Regions from separate parts of the Lysinibacillus sp. FSL M8-0355 genome, predicted to be linked through region 2. Evidence: riboswitches for the same ligand, from Rfam matches in the RefSeq annotation. Region 2 holds a riboswitch; the other holds the start of a gene.
The links. A riboswitch is a leader RNA that binds a small molecule or an ion and turns the genes downstream of it on or off. The one in region 2 is predicted to bind FMN.
Positions count from the first base shown of each region.

Region 1: another riboswitch for FMN. It lies ahead of ribE (riboflavin synthase); the one in region 2 lies ahead of MKY46_RS06305 (ECF transporter S component).

Region 1 is NZ_JBBPAI010000001.1:1,616,213-1,626,203, forward strand. It holds gene MKY46_RS07690 (VanW family protein) at 1-89, shown strand, start outside; gene MKY46_RS07695 (methyl-accepting chemotaxis protein) at 192-1,016, shown strand; gene MKY46_RS07700 (HAD-IA family hydrolase) at 1,070-1,687, opposite strand; gene MKY46_RS07705 (DHA2 family efflux MFS transporter permease subunit) at 2,266-3,651, opposite strand; gene MKY46_RS07710 (YibE/F family protein) at 4,014-4,790, opposite strand; gene MKY46_RS07715 (YibE/F family protein) at 4,787-5,857, opposite strand; FMN riboswitch at 6,284-6,409, shown strand; FMN riboswitch at 6,526-6,651, shown strand; gene ribE (riboflavin synthase) at 6,881-7,519, shown strand; partial or broken gene ribB (3,4-dihydroxy-2-butanone-4-phosphate synthase) at 7,544-8,170, shown strand; gene ribH (6,7-dimethyl-8-ribityllumazine synthase) at 8,189-8,656, shown strand; gene MKY46_RS07735 (spore germination protein) at 8,791-9,991, shown strand, end outside.
Region 2 is NZ_JBBPAI010000001.1:1,322,831-1,332,821, forward strand. It holds gene resB (cytochrome c biogenesis protein ResB) at 1-1,394, shown strand, start outside; gene ccsB (c-type cytochrome biogenesis protein CcsB) at 1,391-2,572, shown strand; gene MKY46_RS06285 (response regulator transcription factor) at 2,688-3,404, shown strand; gene MKY46_RS06290 (ATP-binding protein) at 3,397-5,172, shown strand; gene sigX (RNA polymerase sigma factor SigX) at 5,251-5,784, shown strand; gene MKY46_RS06300 (RNA polymerase subunit sigma) at 5,781-7,061, shown strand; FMN riboswitch at 7,219-7,406, shown strand; gene MKY46_RS06305 (ECF transporter S component) at 7,626-8,213, shown strand; gene MKY46_RS06310 (sodium-dependent transporter) at 8,399-9,745, shown strand; gene glnA (type I glutamate--ammonia ligase) at 9,935-9,991, shown strand, end outside.

The sequences.
Region 1 (9,991 bases), 290 kb from region 2:
TTTTAATAAAGGCTACCTATGGCAATGATTTTCTAACAATTGAAATCAGAACGGCAGCGAAATATGTAGAAAAATTGACAAAGTCATAATGGCATGACAAGACACCACTGGACGTTGGTGTCTTTTTTTAAGTGACATGATATAGTTAAATTGAGATATTTTACAAAAGCTTTGGGAGAAGGGGAAAGACAATGCATCTAAAACTACAGGCAGCGATTGATTCGATTGATTTATACCAAGCAACTTATCCAGAGGATGCTTGTGTCATCGTGGCAGATAGAGAGAAAGTTCTTGCCTATAAACCGGGGAAACGTGTTGATTTAAAAGTAGGGGTTGGTGAACCAGTACATAAATATCGAGGGACTGCAACGGAAATAGCCTTAAGCTCAGGTCGCTTTGTGAAAGAAGAGCGCGGGGCGGAAGGGTTTGGCATGGCATACATTGCCTCTGCACAGCCTATTTTTGACGGAGGTCAGGTAATTGGTGTAGTAAGTGCCATTATTTCCAATGAAAAAATGGATAGTATGCGCTTGTTGGCAACTGAGCTTTCAAGTGCTGTTGAAGAAATGACGACTACCAATGAAGGATTAGCTACTTCCAGTATGGATGTGTCCAATCGTTTAGAGGAATTATCGAACTTCTCGGAATCGATGGCAAGTGATATTAAGCAGATTAATGACATTGTGAATTTAGTAAAGGATTTGGCTATGAAATCCAAAATTCTCGGCTTGAATGCATCCATTGAAGCAGCACGTTCAGGTGAGCATGGTCGTGGCTTTGCCGTGGTTGCTTCAGAAATACAAAAAATGTCCCAAAGCAGTACAGAAAGTGCTGATAGCATTACAGTGCAACTAGAAAATATTAAACAATCCATCGATCAAGTCAATGCGTCAGCAAATCAAATTTCTGCGTTTACACAGCAATTTGCTGCGAGTATGCATGAATTAACAGATGCCTATAAAGGGGTTAATAGCACGGCAGAAAAGCTCATGCAGATTAGTGAGATGAAAGGATAATAATATAAAAAAAGGATAATAGACAGGTAACATGCTATTATCCTTCCCCATAATTAAATAATCGCTAAAATTTCCTGTGGTGTAGCGACCTTATATTCAGGATTTTCGTTTTGCACGACCTCTATGGCATCATAGCCCCATTCTACCCATACAATCGGGACACCTGCTTTCTTACAAGCCACGATATCCCTTTGTTCATCCCCAATATATAACACGTCAGCTGAGTTGACATTTGAGTCCTTTAAAAACTTTTTCATCACTTTATCCTTGCCAAAAATTCGATTGGAGCAAAGAACATCTGCTACACAGTGAATACCGTTCATTTTAAGAAATGCTAAAATATTTTCCTTAGAATTAGAGGAAATAATAATGATTTTATAGCCTCTCTTATCAATTTCCATCAGGACTTCCTTCATTCCATCAAAAAGATGAACATCATTTAATGATTGACGATACAATTTATAAAATTGCGGTAAAATCATGGGCAATTTATACATTGGGAAATCAAATAATTTACTGCGTTCAGAAATCGATAATTTTTTCAGTGTATCAATTTCCTTTAATTCGATGCCTTTAAATTTATATTTTTGCGCTAATGTATTCCATGCTGATGCAAACACTGCGGTTGAATCTGCCAGTGTTCCATCAAAATCAAAGATAATATGCTTCATTGCCAATTTTCTCCTTTTCCATCTCGTTGTAATTGACGTTTTATCTTAATTCAGCAAGTGTTTTTTGTACCAAAAGTGAAGCAGTACTTTAGAGAAAGAAAAATACTTGTGTTGTTTTCTCCAATGGGTGTTCAAATGCCCGCTAAAAAAGCTGAACTCAGGCTAAGAATGCCACATCTTGTGCCATATCTGAGTAATCATCATCATGTTAACCCGAAGCCTCGGCGGAAGTCACTGATTTTGAAGTTGACCTGCACGATGCAAGTCAGTTAACTGTTACAGGACGTGATGGTCTGAGGTTAACATTCTACTCATCAGCTCGAAAAAACGGGGCGCAAAGTTGATCTGCGCGAAAATGCAGAATCAGCGGCAATTACGTCAAAGGCGTAATTGATGTTTAAAGATATGACATAGGATGGGCGACCTAGTGTAGTGCATCATGAAACAACAACTATTTTGAGCGTACGTAAACATCTTATGGTAAATATTATCAGAAAATACTGCGATTGCAACGGAAATGACATAACAAAAGGAGGTGCCTTAAAATTCCTTCGAGACACCTCCCTTCTATACTAAAATTATTGAGTTTTTTTCAAAAAGAAAGAGAGTATGACATTGATGAATGCCAGAGCAAAACTGATTGCAAAGACAAATGCAGAGCCTGAAGCCGCCGCCTCTTGAGCATTAGTTGTACTGTCAGTTAAGAATTGCTGTTGCTTAGCTGAGAACAACGAGACCATTACAGCAATGCCTATGGCACCTGATACTTGTTGAGAGGTTTGTGTAATCGCAATACCATCAGGAAAATATTGTCTTGGCAAAGCATTGAGCGTATTCGTTTGGACAGAGGCCAATACCATACCAACCCCAAGCATCATGATGATATGTGTTAACACTAATGCCCAAGTAGCTGTTTCGGTACCATTTAAAGCATAAAGTCCATAGCCAATCACAACAAGTATGGTTCCGGGGGTAATGATTGCACGTGGTCCGTATTTATCGAAGTATTTACCGATGGTTGGTGCTAATAGGCAGTTTAGTAGACTACCAGGAAGCATCATTAAACCTGTTACAAAGGCCGATACCAAAAGTGCCGTTTGCATATACATCGGGAGCACCACTAGCATAGACAGCATATTGAAGAAGGTAATCATATTCATCAGAAGACCCAATACGAACATTGGATACTGGAAAGCTCTCAAATTTAACATAGGATGGTCCATTTTTGATTGACGCAACACAAATAAACATAAGGCAATTACACCTAGTAAAATGGTACTAAGTACGTTGATGCTTGTCCAACCCAATTCTCCACCGCTACTTACACCATAGACGATGCCACCAAAGCCAATCGTAGATAAGATAATAGACCATATATCTATAGTAAGCTGCTTTCTTTCATTCACATTGGGAATAAAGATAAAACCAAAAATGATCGAGAATAATAAGAAGGGGACAGTAACCCAAAATATCCAGTGCCAGGATAGCGTGTCTAAAATCATCCCTGCTAATGTCGGGCCGAAAGCGGGTCCTGCTAAAATGACGAGACCCATCATCCCCATAGCACTACCACGTTTATTAGCTGGAAAAATCGTGAAAATCACATTTTGCGTTAATGGTAATATAATCGCTAAACCTGCAGCTTGAATAACACGTGCTATAAGTAAGACAGCAAAGATTGGTGCAACAGCGGCAAGTATGGTACCAATTATGGAAAAGAGTAAAGAGATTATAAACATTTGGCGAGTGGTAAATTTTTGCATTAAAATGCCTGTAACAGGTACTAAAATGCCTAATGTGAGAAAATAGCCTGTTGCTAGCCATTGGATAGTTGTGGCATCCACGCTGAAAAGTTGGCTAAGTTCCCCTAGTGCAATATTTAATGCTGTCTCACTAAATAGCCCTACAAAGCCGGCTACTAAGAGAGCAGCCATAATTGGACCTGTTTTTATTTCCTTATTCACTGTAAAAACTCCTTCAAAAATGTTCAACTTTCATAGAATGTATAAAAACAGAATATTCGGAAAAATAAAGTTGCGATGCTTCTACTATTTCATGTTCTGCATTATAAAAAAGTCTATGAAGATATAATCGTGATGTCGATTATCAGCGATCATGATTCCTTTTAGCTAGTACACCTCCGCGATACTAACTGCTCTGTTTTTTACTATAGCAAAAAAAAATTCTCAAATGTAAGTACTAATTTGAGCGATTACTATACGATTTCATCATTTAGACACATTTTTTTGAGATAGCATTCATTTTTTGAAGGAGAGGAGGAGATTTGTCCAGACCTCTCACAAACGAGTGATAGGTCTGAACTCTTTTATGAGAGCTTTTCGGTTTTTTCACGTGTTCGAATTAAGTAATAGGCATTGACGGAGGAGGCGATCGGAATAATCAGTGCAATACCGATGCCAGCACAAAAAATAGTCGTCATTTCAGCACTAAAAACCTTGGAGTTGACGATTTCACCAATCGAATAGGAGAGATCTTTGAACCATATTAATAAGTTTAAATAGCCACCAAAGAAAGCGAAGAATAACGTATTCGTATCGGTTCCTAAAATATCTCTCCCGATATTTAAGCCGGATGTAAATAATTTCTTTCTACTAATCGAAGGGTTACGATAAAAAATCTCATGCATGGAAGTAGCAATGGAAATAGCGACATCCATAATTGCTCCAATCGTACTCATAATAATGACGGAGGCACCAATCTGCACAAAATCAACACCAATATAAAGGGAAAAGATGCTTATTTCTTCTGTTGATTCTTCACCAAATCCTTGAATCATCAACTTTTTCGTTACAAATGTAATAAAAAGAAGTAAGACAACAATCGTCACCATAGTAGAGATAAATGCTGTAATGGTTTTACTGTTTGTTTTATTGATATAGAAAAGGCTAATACAACTAATAATTGTACAGGCAACGAACGTTAAGATGATGGGGCTATTTTTAGGGTTGGTCATTAAAAAGATCGTCACAAAGAGCACACCGAAATTTAGGAATAAAGAAAGAAACGAACGTACACCTTGCTTCCCGCCAATTGCGACCATCAATAGACATAAAATAAAAGCTAATAACACAATTACATTCATTCTTGAACCCTCTTTCGATTAATGAAAAATAGAGCAGTATACTGACTGATCGGAATCGTGAGGACAACGCCAATACCACCTGCTAAGGCGCGAGCTAATTCTAAAGAAAGATTCAAGGACAGCGTGAGTCCTAAAGTAGAAGAATTTTTCAAATAGAGAATAACCATCGGTATGGAGCCGCAAAGGTAGGCAAAGAACAAAATACTCGTAATGGTGCCCATAATATCTTTCCCGATTTCATGCCCTGAAGATTTAAGTGCCTTCACAGAAATAGTAGGGTCTTGTTCATATAAAGCAAAGATTGAAGAAGCCATCGTAATAGAGACATCCATGACAGCCCCAAGTGAGCCAATAAATAAGCCAGCCATAAAGACTGTACGATAAGGGCGTGTTAAAAATTGCATTTCTTCATAGCGAAGACCGTTTTCACCAGTTAACCACATCACGACAGAGCTAATGATGAGTGCCATAACGGTTCCTAAAAGTGTAGACACAATAGCTGCATACGTTTTCGTGTTCAAGCCGCTAATAAGTAACAACGAAATGATCGTAAATAGAAGAGCGCAAATACCACTGATGACTAACAAGCTCAGGTTACCATGTTTCACATATAAATCTAACGCGAATGATAAAATCAATGCATTGACAATTAAACTAATGATGGAAAACAAGCCTTGTCTTTTTCCTATAAGGAGTAAGACAAAAATAAAAATCCACGCAATCATGAGAAGGGTTTGATCTCGTTTTAAATCGAGAATGGTCCCAGTTAGCCCTGACTGTGATGCGTGATTATCTATGGAGACAAAGATTTCATTGCCCACACGGTATTCTTGATCGAAAGCTCCAGAGGCGGAATAGTCATTCGTCAAATGGATGGATTGCCCTTTATGTGGTCCATTTTGTATCACGGCTGTAATATGCTGTGTAAATAAATAATCATCATTATCATACATATCTGTCATTGGTTCTGATTCTGCTACATCAGCTTTTATCACCTCAGCAATCGGTCGATCATAAAATGATTCATTATGATGAACGAACACAATCGAAAGCACGCAGCAGAGCATTAATAAGGCATAGAAAATACCTTGCTTCAATGGGATGTTTTTAAAAAATAGCAAGTAAATGACCTCCAAAGTGCTGGACTGAATTGTCACTTGTAAAGGAACGTTTTAGTGAAAGGGAAGTTCCATGCACAGTTTAAATGTTATCAGTTTAATGATTTCGTTTACATTTATCAAGTCATTGTTATATTAAGCTGAAGACTCCCTTGCTGGCGAGTGATTAAACACCCGCTGAAATAGGGGAACACCATCAAAAAACGCTGCCTCCTGTGGCAATAACATTGCATGTTGCCTCAATGCCTCAGGCGGACGTACAAACGCGAAAAAACTGGATGCATTGTTGATCTGCTATAATTCTTTTTGAAAAATTTTTAAAAAGAAGGATGGATAATAGAATAAAATAGTGTTATCGTAAGATTAGCTAAATAAAAAATCCTTCGGGGTAGGGTGAAATTCCCGATCGGCGGTGATGAAGTAATTCAAAGTCCGTGAGCGCAAGCTGATTTGGTGCAAATCCAAAACCGACAGTTATAGTCTGGATGGGAGAAGGGTAAAAATGCGAGCTTTTTAAATTGATTGTAATTTAGAAGGTCTATTTTCCTATGCATTTATTACACTACTTCCCACAAGCTTGTTGGGAAGTTTTTTTATTTAGTGCCAATCGAATAGAAGATGTTCTTCGGGGTAGGGTGAAATTCCCAATCGGCGGTGATGAAGTAATTCAAAGTCCGTGAGCGCAAGCTGATTTGGTGCAAATCCAAAACCGACAGTTATAGTCTGGATGGGAGAAGAACAAATGAGATGACAGTCTATGGAAAAAATAGTTTTCAATTAGGCTTATTTGTTGATGTCTTATACTCCCAAACCCCTTTGCTGAAAGGGGTTTTTGTTTTTTATCGATAGCTAGAGCTAGAGAAGGAGGAGACGGATAAAACTGGAGAAGTGACGGATAGACCTTCGAAACTGATGGATAAGACTTCAAAAGTGAAGGATAGAAGCCTAAATCAATGAAAAGTAGGTGATGGAATGTTTACAGGGCTTGTAGAGGATATTGGCATTTTAAAAGCCATGCAAAGCGATAGGGACAGTATGAAAATAACAGTTCAATCAGCCAAAATAGCAGAAGATGTCAAGCTTGGAGACAGTATCGCGGTTAATGGTGTTTGTTTAACGGTGACATATTTTACGGAACAGACGCTTACGATGGATGTGATGCCTGAAACAGTCAACGCAACCAATTTACAGCAGCTCGTGGTAGGGGATTCCGTGAATTTAGAGCGTGCCATGCCTGCTAATGGGCGATTTGGCGGTCATTTTGTTGCTGGGCATGTGGATGGGGTCGGTAAAATTTTGCGCAAACGTCCAGTAGCCAACGCAGTCTATATCGATATCGAATTGTCAGAGGAACTAACCAAATTTTGCATTCCGAAGGGTTCTATTACGATTGATGGCACAAGCTTAACCCTTTTCCATGTTGACACGAACAGTGTCACGATTTCACTAATTCCCCATACGTACAAAGAAACCGTATTAGGCATGAAGAAGGATGGAGCGATTGTGAATATCGAAACAGATTTAGTTGGTAAATATATTTTACAGCAACTGAAAAAAGGGCAAGCAACACCAACCATTACGAGAGATTACTTAGCACAACATGGTTTTTAACAACTGAACGAGGAGATGACAAAAGTGCTATATGCAATTGAAGAGGCCATTGAGGATTTAAAGCAAGGCAAATTGATTGTAGTGGTTGATGACGAGGATCGGGAAAATGAAGGAGATCTTCTGGCACTCGCTGAATTCATGACACCAGCAACTATAAACTTTATGGCAACCTATGGTAGAGGATTAATTTGTACACCGATTTCACAGCAGCTTGCACAACAGCTAGATTTACATCCGATGGTTCAGCACAATACGGATAATCACCAAACAGCGTTTACCGTAAGTATCGACCATGAGGATACAACGACAGGAATTAGTGCGTATGAACGAGCATTTACGATACAAAAAATGATTGAAAAGCAAGCGAAGCCGATTGAGTTTCGTCGACCTGGTCATGTTTTTCCGCTCATTGCGAAGGATAATGGTGTTTTAGAGCGAAGAGGGCATACGGAGGCGACTGTCGATTTGGCAAAACTTTGTCATAGTGTGCCAGTGGGTGTTATTTGCGAGATCATGGGCGATGATGGTCATATGCTACGCTTTGAGGAATTGATAAAGTACGCAGCACAGCATGACTTGAAAATGATATCAATAGAGGCACTTGTAGCATACCGCAGTCAATTGCTGACAACTGAAAATAAAATTTCTATTTAAAAAGGAGAAAGAACAATGGGTCAAACATTTGAAGCACAATTAATTGGAACGGGTTTAAAAATTGCAGTTGTGGTAGGTCGATTTAATGAATTCATCACAAGCAAATTATTGGACGGTGCAATGGACGGCTTAACACGACATGGTGTTGATGAAGCGTCTATTGATGTTGCTTGGGTTCCAGGAGCTTTTGAAGTTCCTTTTATTGCGAAACAACTAGCAGAAACAAAGAACTATGATGCCATTATTGGTTTAGGTACGGTTATTCGCGGCTCTACAACACACTATGATTATGTTTGTAATGAGTCAGCAAAAGGTATTGCCAATGTATCGCTATCAACCAATGTCCCTGTTATTTTCGGTATTGTGACGACGGAAAATATTGAGCAGGCGATTGAACGTGCTGGTACAAAATCTGGTAATAAAGGATACGATGCTGCCATGTCTGCCATTGAGATGGCTAATCTAAAGAAAATGATTGGATAATGACCAAATGTTTCTTTGAATATTTTGCACATCCATGGGAAAAATATGCTTAAGTGTATTTATTGAAGGTAATCGTTTTTCATAAATGTACTAATCTGGAGCTGGCTCAGTAGGAGATGAGAAGTATTTCATCAATGGAACAAATGATCAATTTGAAAATGTTGAAATCACTATTTCAACGCTCTGCTGATGTGATTTTTCAACAATATAAATTTCAGCAATATACAGTACATTTGATAACTTGTGATGCAATGATCAACGAACAAATACTTCAGACGGTAGTTGTTCAGCGAGTCCAATCCTTATTAAGTGATGTCGCTGATGACATGTTAGAGGAACAAATCGACCAGCATTTACACATTCCCTATTTACAAAAGGTTTTAACGCAAGAGGATGCCATAACAAGAGTCTATAAAGGGCATGTATTATTGTATTTTGAAGAAAATCAATTACTATTTTCTAGTGATATTTCTAAAAAACCGAATCGAGAGCCCGGAGAAACATCGCTAGAATTAGTGGTCAAAGGGCCAAGAGATGACTTTATAGAAGATGTTTTTATTAATATTGCTTTATTAAGAAAGCGTTTGCCCACTAATTCTTTTAGTGTAGAAACATTAGAAATTGGGAGACGTTCCAAAACCACTGTAGCGGTACTCTATATGGATGACATTGTGAATTTAAATATGCTAGAACAAATCCGTCTACAATTACAAAAGATTGATACGGATATTGTTGTCAATGGTGATTTATTGATGGAAGCAATTGAACAAACAGCCAAAGTACTGCCCAGGCATGATTATACCGGGAGACCGGATTTTGCTATGCAGGCATTAATTAGGGGAAGAATACTAATAATGATTGATGGTGTTTCCTACGCATTGATCACACCTACGAATATAATGTTGCTCTTTAAATCGGGTGAGGATAATGATTTTCCTGTCATTGTCAGTTCAATGGAAAGATTGCTTCGTATTGTTGGGATATTAATTAGTATGCTAACACCAGGCTTTTGGCTTGCGCTGACTACGTATCATCAAGAACAACTTCCTTTTCTTCTTCTAGCAACAGTTGTTGAGTCGAGAACGGGACTGCCATTCCCAACGATTCTTGAAATACTAATGATGCTATTTATGTTTGAATTGTTTCGTGAAGCCAACTTACGTCTTCCGAGTGCAATTAGTGGATCAATTAGTGTTGTGGGAGGTTTAATTATCGGAGATGCAGCGATAAAAGCTGGCGTTACGAGCCCTTCAATGATTGTTGTCATTGCAATTTCGAGTATTGCGGCTTTTACATTGGTTAACCAATCATTTGTAACAGCCATGAGTATTTTTC
Region 2 (9,991 bases):
ATTTGGAGAAGGGAGCTTATTACGCAGACGTTTATGGTACATTCGGTAAAATTTATTATACGTTAGGCCTTTCAGATTTATATAGCTCGTGGTGGTTCCAAATTTTGGTTGGTATGCTTGCTGTATCCATTATTGTGGCAAGTCTTGACCGGGGAATACCACTTTATAAATCATTGAAGAATCAACGTGTGAAAAGACATGAAAGCTTTATGAAGCGTCAGCGCATTGTTGCAGAAGGACAAGTGACAGCAGGCGCAGAGGAAACGCTTGATAAAGTGGCACAAAAAATGTCTGAGATGAGATATTCTGTTCGTCGAGATGGTAGCGCTCTCTTAGCTGAAAAAGGACGCTTTTCTCGTTACGGTCCGTACATAAACCATGTCGGTCTCATTATCTTTTTAGGTGGGGTCATGCTACGTCTGGTGCCAGGTTTCTATGTTGATGAATCAATCTGGGTACGTGAGGGCGAGACACGTGCGATTACTGGCATGGACGGTTATTTCATTGAAAACAATGATTTTGTTTTAGAGACACATGATAATGAACCACAGGGTGAGCAAGTAAAGCAGGGTGTAAATGTTGTTGCGAAAAATTTCCAAACAGATATTACACTATATAAGCAGCCTAAAGATGCTTTGCCAGGTGACACAGATAATCTAGAAAAAGTAAAAGACTATTCCATTCGTGTAAACCATCCTTTAAAGGAAGATGGCTTTGCGCTTTACCAAATGGATTATCGTTTAAATGAATTAAAGCAAATGAATTTCGAATTAATCAATAAAACGACTGAACAATCACTTGGTAAGGTGGAAATTGATTTAACAAACCCAAAAAAGGAATATGATTTAGGTAATGGTTCTTCCGTTCAAATTCTTGTTTATACACCAGATTTTGATGGATTTGAAAATGGTGAGCCACAAACAAAAACATCCATTCCAAATAACCCAGCATTCTTATTTAAAATGACAACACCAGAAACACCTGAAGGCGAAGTGAGCTTTGTTGAAATTATGCAACCTCCTTTAGAGCCGCTTGGTGAAAATAAATACAGAATGAAATTTGCAGCAGCAGAAATGCGTGATATGTCAGGTATTACAGTACGTAAAGATCGTACAATTCCTATCTTATTTGTTGGGGGCGTCATCTTTATGATTGGTGTTGTTATTGGTTCTTACTGGAATCACAGACGTTTATGGATTCAAGTGGAACCAGATGGCCGTGTGTTAATGGCTGCCCATGTTAACAAAAATATGTTCAGCATGAAAAAGGATTTAGATGCTGTTACAACATTTGCTGCATTGCCTCCGTATCAAGATCAGTTAGAGAAAGATGAGGCTGGCGAAGAGTCCACAAATGGTGGCATTAAAGAAAAGGAAGGTGACAACACCTTATGAGTTTGATTGACTTAAGTGGAAACCTATTATTTGTAGCTTTTATTGCTTATCTAGTTGCGACATTATTATTTGGTGGTTCAATTAAGCAAGCAAATGCTACTGGTAAAAATACTGGCAAATGGGGCAAGCTTGCCATTGTGGTAACCATTATTGGTTTCTTATCACAGCTAGGTTATTTTATTACGCGTTGGATCTATACAGGACATGCACCAGTAAGTAATATGTTTGAATTTACGACTGCCTTTGGTATGTTCATTGTTGGCGCGTTTATTTTAATTTATTTTATTTATCGTTTGACTGCACTAGGGCTAGTTGCATTGCCTGTTGCATTATTAATCATCTCATATGCAGCAATGTTCCCGAAAGAAGTAAGTCCGTTAGTACCATCGTTACAAAGTCATTGGCTAACGATTCACGTTATTACAGCAGCATTAGGACAATCTATTTTAGCCATTAGTGCTGTAGCAGGGCTCATTTATTTATTAAAAGTAGTTGATTTAACAAAGCCTTCTAAACAACGTTTTTGGTTAGAAGCCGTGATGTACTGTCTTGTAGTTGTAGTTGGTTTTGTCGCAGTGACATCTACATTCGGTGCTATGGATTATGAGTCTAGTTATAATTATGTGGATAAAGAAGGAACTACTCGTAAAATCATTTACAATTTACCGCCAATTTTCGGTATGAATGAATATGAAGCAGTTGAAGAACATGGTATGTCACCGTTAGTAGAAATGCCTGCATTAATTAATGCCAAAAAATTAACAACTGTCTTTTGGTCATTATTGGTAGGATCAATCTTGTATTTATTAATTCGTTTAATCGCTCGTCGTCGAATTAGTGCCATTTTCCAACCACTTGTTAAACGCGTTAATTTGCAATTATTAGATGAAGTTGGTTATCGTTCGGTGCTGATAGGATTCCCTGTATTTACCCTAGGTGCTTTAATTTTTGCGATGATTTGGGCACAAATTGCTTGGAGTCGTTTCTGGGGTTGGGATCCAAAAGAAGTATGGGCTCTTATTACATGGTTATTCTATGCAGCATTCCTACATTTACGTCTATCAAAAGGCTGGGAAGGTCGAAAATCTGCTTGGTTGGCATTAATTGGTTTCGGAATTATTTTATTTAACCTAATTGCTGTTAACTTAATTCTTGCAGGTTTACACTCTTACGCGTAACTTGTAAAATAACAAGCCTTTTCGCTGTGGCGAAGAGGCTTTCTTTTCTTTTCAATATGTGTCACACCATGTACAATAGAAGTTAGAGAAAGATTGGAAGAGAGGGATCGTGAAAGTGTCAGAAAATATTTCAGTATTAGTAGTAGACGATGAGGATCGTATTCGCCGATTATTAAAAATGTACCTAGAGCGAGAAGGATACCTTGTTGACGAGGCAGAAAATGGTGAACAAGCGATCGAAAAATCTTTAGAAAAAGAGTATCACTGTATTTTACTTGATATTATGATGCCTGAAAAAGACGGGCTAGAAGTGTGTGCGGAAATTCGAGAACGCGCAGCAACGCCGATTATTTTATTAACTGCAAAGGGCGAGGAAGCGAATCGTGTACAAGGCTTTGAGCTTGGCGCAGATGACTATATTGTAAAGCCATTTAGTCCTCGTGAGGTTGTGTTACGTGTGAAGGCTATTTTACGTCGTTCACAGGCTTTCTCACCAACGACAAATGCCTCTTCTTCAAAAGATTTAGTAGTGTTCCAGCATTTAATGATCGATCATGATGCACACCGTGTAACGGCAGAGGGCATTGAGGTTAATTTAACACCGAAAGAGTATGAATTATTATACTTCTTAGCAAAATCGCCAGACAAAGTATTTGACCGTGAACAATTACTAAAAGAGGTTTGGCATTATGACTTCTTTGGTGATTTACGTACAGTTGACACACACGTAAAACGTTTACGTGAAAAGCTCAACCGAGTTTCTGAAAACGCTGCTAAAATGATTGTGACGGTTTGGGGCGTTGGATACAAATTTGAGGTTGTCAATGAATAGAATATGGAATAGTGTTGTCGGGAAGCTATGGGTAACCATATTGCTTCTCGTTTCATTTGTATTATTTGTTTTCACGGTATTGATGCTTGAATTTCTTCAAAACTATCATATGCAGCAAGCCGAAATATCTTTACGGCAAACAGCTGCAACAGTAGCAAGTATAGTGGATGACAATGAAACAGCGGAATCTACTTCGGAATTATTAAAAGATATCTTACCTACAGGAACCAATGCATTAATTGCAATCAATCATGTTGAAGTATCCTTTGCCATGCAGGAGGGTGTCAACAAAAAAGAAATACAAGAGACCATTTTAGCCAATAAATCGTTTCGAGAAGTATTTCAATCAGATGAACCTATTACGAAAGAAATGATGATGCCTTCTTCGACAGATCAAGAAAAAATGGAATCTTATGTCGTGCTAGGTTTCCCATTAAATGTTGAAAATGCAGTACACGGAGCTGTCTTCATCTATCAAAGCCCAGATGCACTACATAAAACATCTAAGGAAACAACGAAAATTGTTTTTTTGGCGGCTTTCATTGCATTCGTGTTGACGACATTCTTCGCGTTTTTCCTTTCCTCACGTATTACGTCACCACTTAGAAAAATGCGAGAGTTGGCTTTTGAAATTGCGAAGGGTAATTTTGAAGCGAAAATGCCAACAACTCAAAATGATGAAATTGGTCAACTTGCTGTTGCCTTCAATCAAATGGGCCGTCAATTAAAGCATAACTTAGAGGTCATCAATCAAGAAAATGAACAACTTTCAAATATTTTGACATCTATGACAGATGCAGTTATTACATTTAACCGTGACCTTACAATATTATTAAGTAATCCACCAGCTGAACGACTTATGCAAAAATGGTTCGTCAATAAAGGCTCACAAAGTGCTAAACCTATTCCTCCAGAGCTGTATCATATGCTTGATCATGTGCTAATGTTTGAGGATAAACTAGAAGAGGAAATTGAAATGGATGGTAACTACTATACATTTACTATTAGCCCTCTTTATAGTGGTGACATGATACGTGGCGCTGTGGCTGTTATTCGTGATATGACTGAGCAACATCGCTTAGAAAAACTACGATCCGATTTTATCGCCAATGTCTCTCATGAGCTACGGACACCAATTGCCATGCTGCAAGGATATTCTGAAGCATTAATGGATGATGATTTTATTCAGGATCAGGAAGAACGTAATGAGATTACTAAAATCATTTATGATGAATCGAAGCGGATGGGGCGTCTTGTAACAGATTTATTAGATTTAGCACGCATGGAATCGGGACATATGACGCTGTATAAAGATGAATTACCGATTAATTCTACATTCGAACGTATTACTCAAAAATTTGCACAGGTTGCAAAGGAAAAACACGTTCGTCTATTGTTTGAAAGTGAATTTAATGACGATGCCATGATTAATATCGATGAGGATCGTATTGAACAAGTGCTCACAAATCTAGTAGATAATGCACTTAGACATACGGATGAAGGAGCAGTCACTGTAAAAGTTGAGCAGGAACCAACATTCGCTAAAATATCTGTTCAAGATACAGGGCACGGCATTCCTCATGACGACTTACCTTATGTCTTTGAACGTTTTTATAAAGCAGATAAGGCACGTACCCGTTCAAAAGGTGGTACGGGTCTCGGCTTAGCCATTGCGAGAAATATTGTGAAGGCACACTCAGGTAATATTATGGTAGACAGTGTGCTGAAAGAAGGTACGACCTTCACGTTTTATTTACCGTTCGATTAATAACATGTATTGCTATTAATTGGCTGTAACTTTCACGAATGTAAGACGACAAATATTATAGAACGGGGGTGGAGTGCTTTGAATGACTCCGTGTTCCATCGACTATACGATGCATATCACCAAGACGTGTTCCAGTTTTTAATATATTTAGTAAAAAACCGTACATTGGCTGAAGATTTAGCACATGAAGTTTATGTACGAGTATTGCGCTCATATGATCAATTTGCAGGTAATAGTAGTGAGAAAACATGGCTTTTTGCTATTGCCAAAAATGTAGCGATTGATCATTTTAGAAAGCAGGCTGTACGCCAGAAGCATTCACTTGATTTCTTTGACTGGGAAACGGAACAGCTCCATTCAACCACACCATCACCGGAAGATATGCTACAGGCCAGTGATGAATTTATGCAAGTAGCGTCAGCACTGGAAAACTGTACAGGCGACCAAAAAATGGTCATTATTATGCGCTATTTTCAGGATTTATCGATTGCAGAAACTGCTCAAATATTAGATTGGACAGAAGCTAAGGTAAAAACGACCCAGCATCGAGCCATAAAATTTTTAAGGCAACAGCTACAGCCGATTAGAGAACAGGAGGCGAAACGGCAATGACGCATAAGCCATTTGATGATGAGCAGCTTGAACATGTATTGAACAATGCCCCTAAGCTTTCTGACCACCGTTCAAAAGAGGACATATTAAATCGGTTAATGGCAGATGCTCGCTTGCAGGATAACAGTTACCTTCAAGAAGCGATACAACAACCAAAAGAGGATGAACAAAAGCAAAGCAATTCCTCCATCCAAGAAGAACGAACAACACGATCTAAGCTTCGTAAAATGCCAATTTTTATGAGCATTGCAGCAGTTTTTGCGTTAACGATACTTGTAGGCTCAATGGTCATGAATAATGATGTTGGACATAAAGATCAAGCTAGTACTGCCGATACGGCTACCTATTCTACTTTACAGGAAGATCTTTCTCCAAAGGAGGCTGCTACGCAAGACGAAGCACTCCAATCTCCTATCGTAGCAGAGCATGAGCGCATGTTATCTTTACGGTCATCTGTCTATGAGGAAGATGTGAAAGATGCTGTCGTTTTCCGTATTGGCTTAGCAGGGCGAGATGCGGAAAGTGTACCAATGACGTATGTGATACCAAATGAGCGAGTAGCAACGGATTTTGGAACAGAAAAACCTTCTACTTTACAGATGTATGAAAAATACGCGCCTCAAATAGATGAGAAAGCTAAAGGATTTACTGATTACCATCCTTACAAAGGTGAGCTGAAGGAGAAGGACGATAAGCTTGTCCATGTGCTACCAAAGGACAATAGCTATGATGTTGCTTCTGCTACTGTCAATGAGTACAAAGGAACTTTGGAGGATACATTCTCTGATTCTGAATATACAGAAGTTGAGATTCAAAATGAAGATGGAACACCTTATGAGTTTTCTCAAGAAGGTGAGCTAAGTCCACCTATGTCATTAACGAACGCCAAGCATTATAATTATTATATATATCAAGATGGTACAGGTGCAGAATATTTATCACCAGATTTCCGTCAAACATTTGCAAATGTCACAGAGGCGCTCACACTGATGAAAAATAAAAATGATGATGTCTATGTGTCGGTTGTTCCTGAAAACGTATCATATACGGTGACAGAGGAAGCAGAGGGTGTAGTCGTTACATTTGATCTTCCGCTTGATTTAACATCAATGGAACCGATTCGTGCCACACAACTGATTGAGGCCATGATGTTAACGGCTGCTAGCTTTGATCAACAATTACGCCTAAATAATGTTGTCCAAGAAAGCTGGGAGGGCTTTGATTTAAAAATGTTTTTACCAAAGCCTGTAGGGCCAAATAAGCAATATATGCCTTAGTCAAAGAAAATAACAATAAGAAATGGAGCATTCCTGTTCGGTGAGGATGCTCCATTTTTTTTTACAATGCATACAAGTCTAATAGGTTTTTTGAGCAGAACTATTTACTTTTTGTTGATAATTCTTTATAGTAAAACTGTAGTATAAAATAATAGTGATTCATCTTCGGGGCAGGGTGAAAATCCCGACCGGCGGTAATAGAGTGCTAAACCGTTAATGTTTATTCATTAACTCGAATGGTTTAGGCAAAACTCTTTAGCCCGCGACCTGTGCAAATTTATTTGCATGGCTGACTTGGTGAAATTCCAAGGCCGACAGTTACAGTCTGGATGGGAGAAGATGGAGGTACGATCGTCATTCATTGTTATGAAATGAACTATGACCGAGCGCTTTTTTTGTATGGCTTTTAAAATAGTGCTCAAAAAATAGTTTAGATTGACGCTTATTCGTCATGCCTTTCTCCCTTGTGCTTTTTAATGCATAAGGGTTTTTTCATGCTAACAATTGAAAGATCGTCACCTTTCTTCTTGCGAGATTGAATCAGCAAAGAGGAGAGAGTTTTCTATGAAGAAAAATGTTAAACTTCAATCGTTTATTACGATTGGTATGCTGAGCAGTATTTCGTTTTTATTAATGCTTTTTAATTTCCCAATACCGCCGTTCCCAGCATTTTTGGAAGTGGACTTTAGTGATATGCCTGCATTAATAGCGGCCATCACAATGGGACCTGTAGCTGGTATTTTAGTAGAATTATTTAAAAATGTGTTGGATTGGATTTTCTCGGGTACGCCAACAGGTGTGCCAGTAGGGCATATTGCCAACTTTACAACAGGCATTTTATTTATTTTGCCAGTTAGCTTTATTTTTAATCGTTTTAAAACGACTGCTGGTCTTGTTGGAGGTTTAGCGACAGGAACAGTCGTGATGGCAGTAGGAATGAGCGTTTTGAACTATGTTGTATTTTTACCGATGTACACATATTTCCTTGGTATGGAACCTGTTGTAGGTGACTCCCTTTATAAAATGATCGTCGCTGGAATTTTACCATTTAATATTGTAAAAGGTATTTTATTAACAGCTATTATGGCGTTTTTATTTACTACAATGCGCAAATGGATCGACCGCCAGCGCTCTATGTATATAGCAAAATAATGGACCATAAACCTCGAGTAGTTAGCTCGAGGTTTTTTTGTGGGAAGAAGTGATGGGACGAATAAAATTAGAAAAAAGTAGTAGAAAATGCTCGTGCTCTAGTGCTTTATTATTATAATCTAGTCGAAGAACACATTTTCATGTAGAATAGAGGGGAGTTTAGAAAGTTTGAGGAGTTTGAAGAGATGAGTGAAAAAAAGGGACAGTGGTCTAGTAAATTAGGATTTATTTTAGCATCAGCGGGTGCTGCGATTGGACTAGGAGCAATTTGGAAGCTACCGTATGTAACGGGGCAAAGTGGTGGAGGTGCATTCTTCCTAATCTTTGTGTTATTTACGTTATTAATAGGGTTGCCAATGCTATTGTCCGAGTATGTTTTAGGGCGTGGTACACAATCGGAGGCGGTAACCGCGTATAAAAAGGTTGCTCCGACAAAAACAGGATGGGCTTGGATTGGCCGAATGGGTGTGCTAGGTTGTTTTTTATTATTAACATTTTATAGTGTTGTTGGAGGTTGGATTTTTATTTACAGCGGGCTAGGCGTCGCTGGTGCTGTGATAGATCCTGCGATTGATCCAGCTGCACTATTTGGAAAAATTATAGGTACACCTTGGATTACGCTAGTAGGTTTAGCTTTGTTTACATTAGCTAACGTACTCGTTATTTCATTAGGTGTACAAAATGGTATTGAAAAGGCGAATAAATGGATGATGCCGTTACTCTTTGTGATGTTCATTGTTCTGGTTGTGCGTGCTGTTACATTAGATGGCGCAATGGAGGGAGTGAAATTCTTCTTATGGCCTGATTTCTCAAATATTACTGGTAGGGCATTATTAGAAGCGTTAGGGCAATCATTCTTTGGATTAGCTGTAGGATTTTCTTGTCTTGTTACATATAGTTCCTATCTAAAAAAAGATGTCAGCCTTCCAAATTCAGCAGGTTCTGTTGTGCTCTTAACCGTGCTTGTATCATTTTTAGCGGGTTTAGCAATCTTCCCTGTTGTGTTTGCCTTTGATTTAGAGCCAGCCGCGGGACCGGGCTTGTTGTTCATGGTGCTGCCGACAGCTTTTAGTCAAATGCCGTTTGGAGAATTATTTTTAGCGATGTTTTTATTGCTATTTTTATTTGCTACATTAACGTCATCATTTAGTTTATATGAGATTATCGTAGCGGCATTTATGGAACATAGTCAGAAATCTCGTCCGATGTGGACGCTTTTACTTGGTGTAGTCGTATTGATTGCGGCTATTCCAGCGGCACTTTCTTCTAGTGTTTTATCGGATGTAACCATTTTTGAGAAAAGTATTTTTGATGCCACTGATTTTTTAGTGTCGAATATAATGCTGCCATTAGGAAATTTATTCATTGCTATTTTTATTGCCCACATAGTGGATAAGGAATTTGTAAGGAAAGAACTGTTAATGGGTAGTCACTTAGGGCAGGGCTATTATGCAACATATCGTATGTTAATGTTAGTCGTTGTACCGATCGTTATTCTAGTTGTGTTCATTAATATGCTATTACAATATTAAAATAAAAAAAGTGTATCCATTGTGGAAATGGATACACTTTTTTTATGCATCGAAAATCAAGATAAATATATTCTAAAAAAACTATGTTATAAAACATAACATGTCTATTGCGTGAATTTCAATTTTCATGTATTTTAAGAACAGTTATAAAAACATATGTTAACTAAATTTACATTGGAGTGGTGAAGAGTGAAACATTACACAAAAGAAGATATTATACGCCGAGTAAAGGAAGAAAATGTGAAA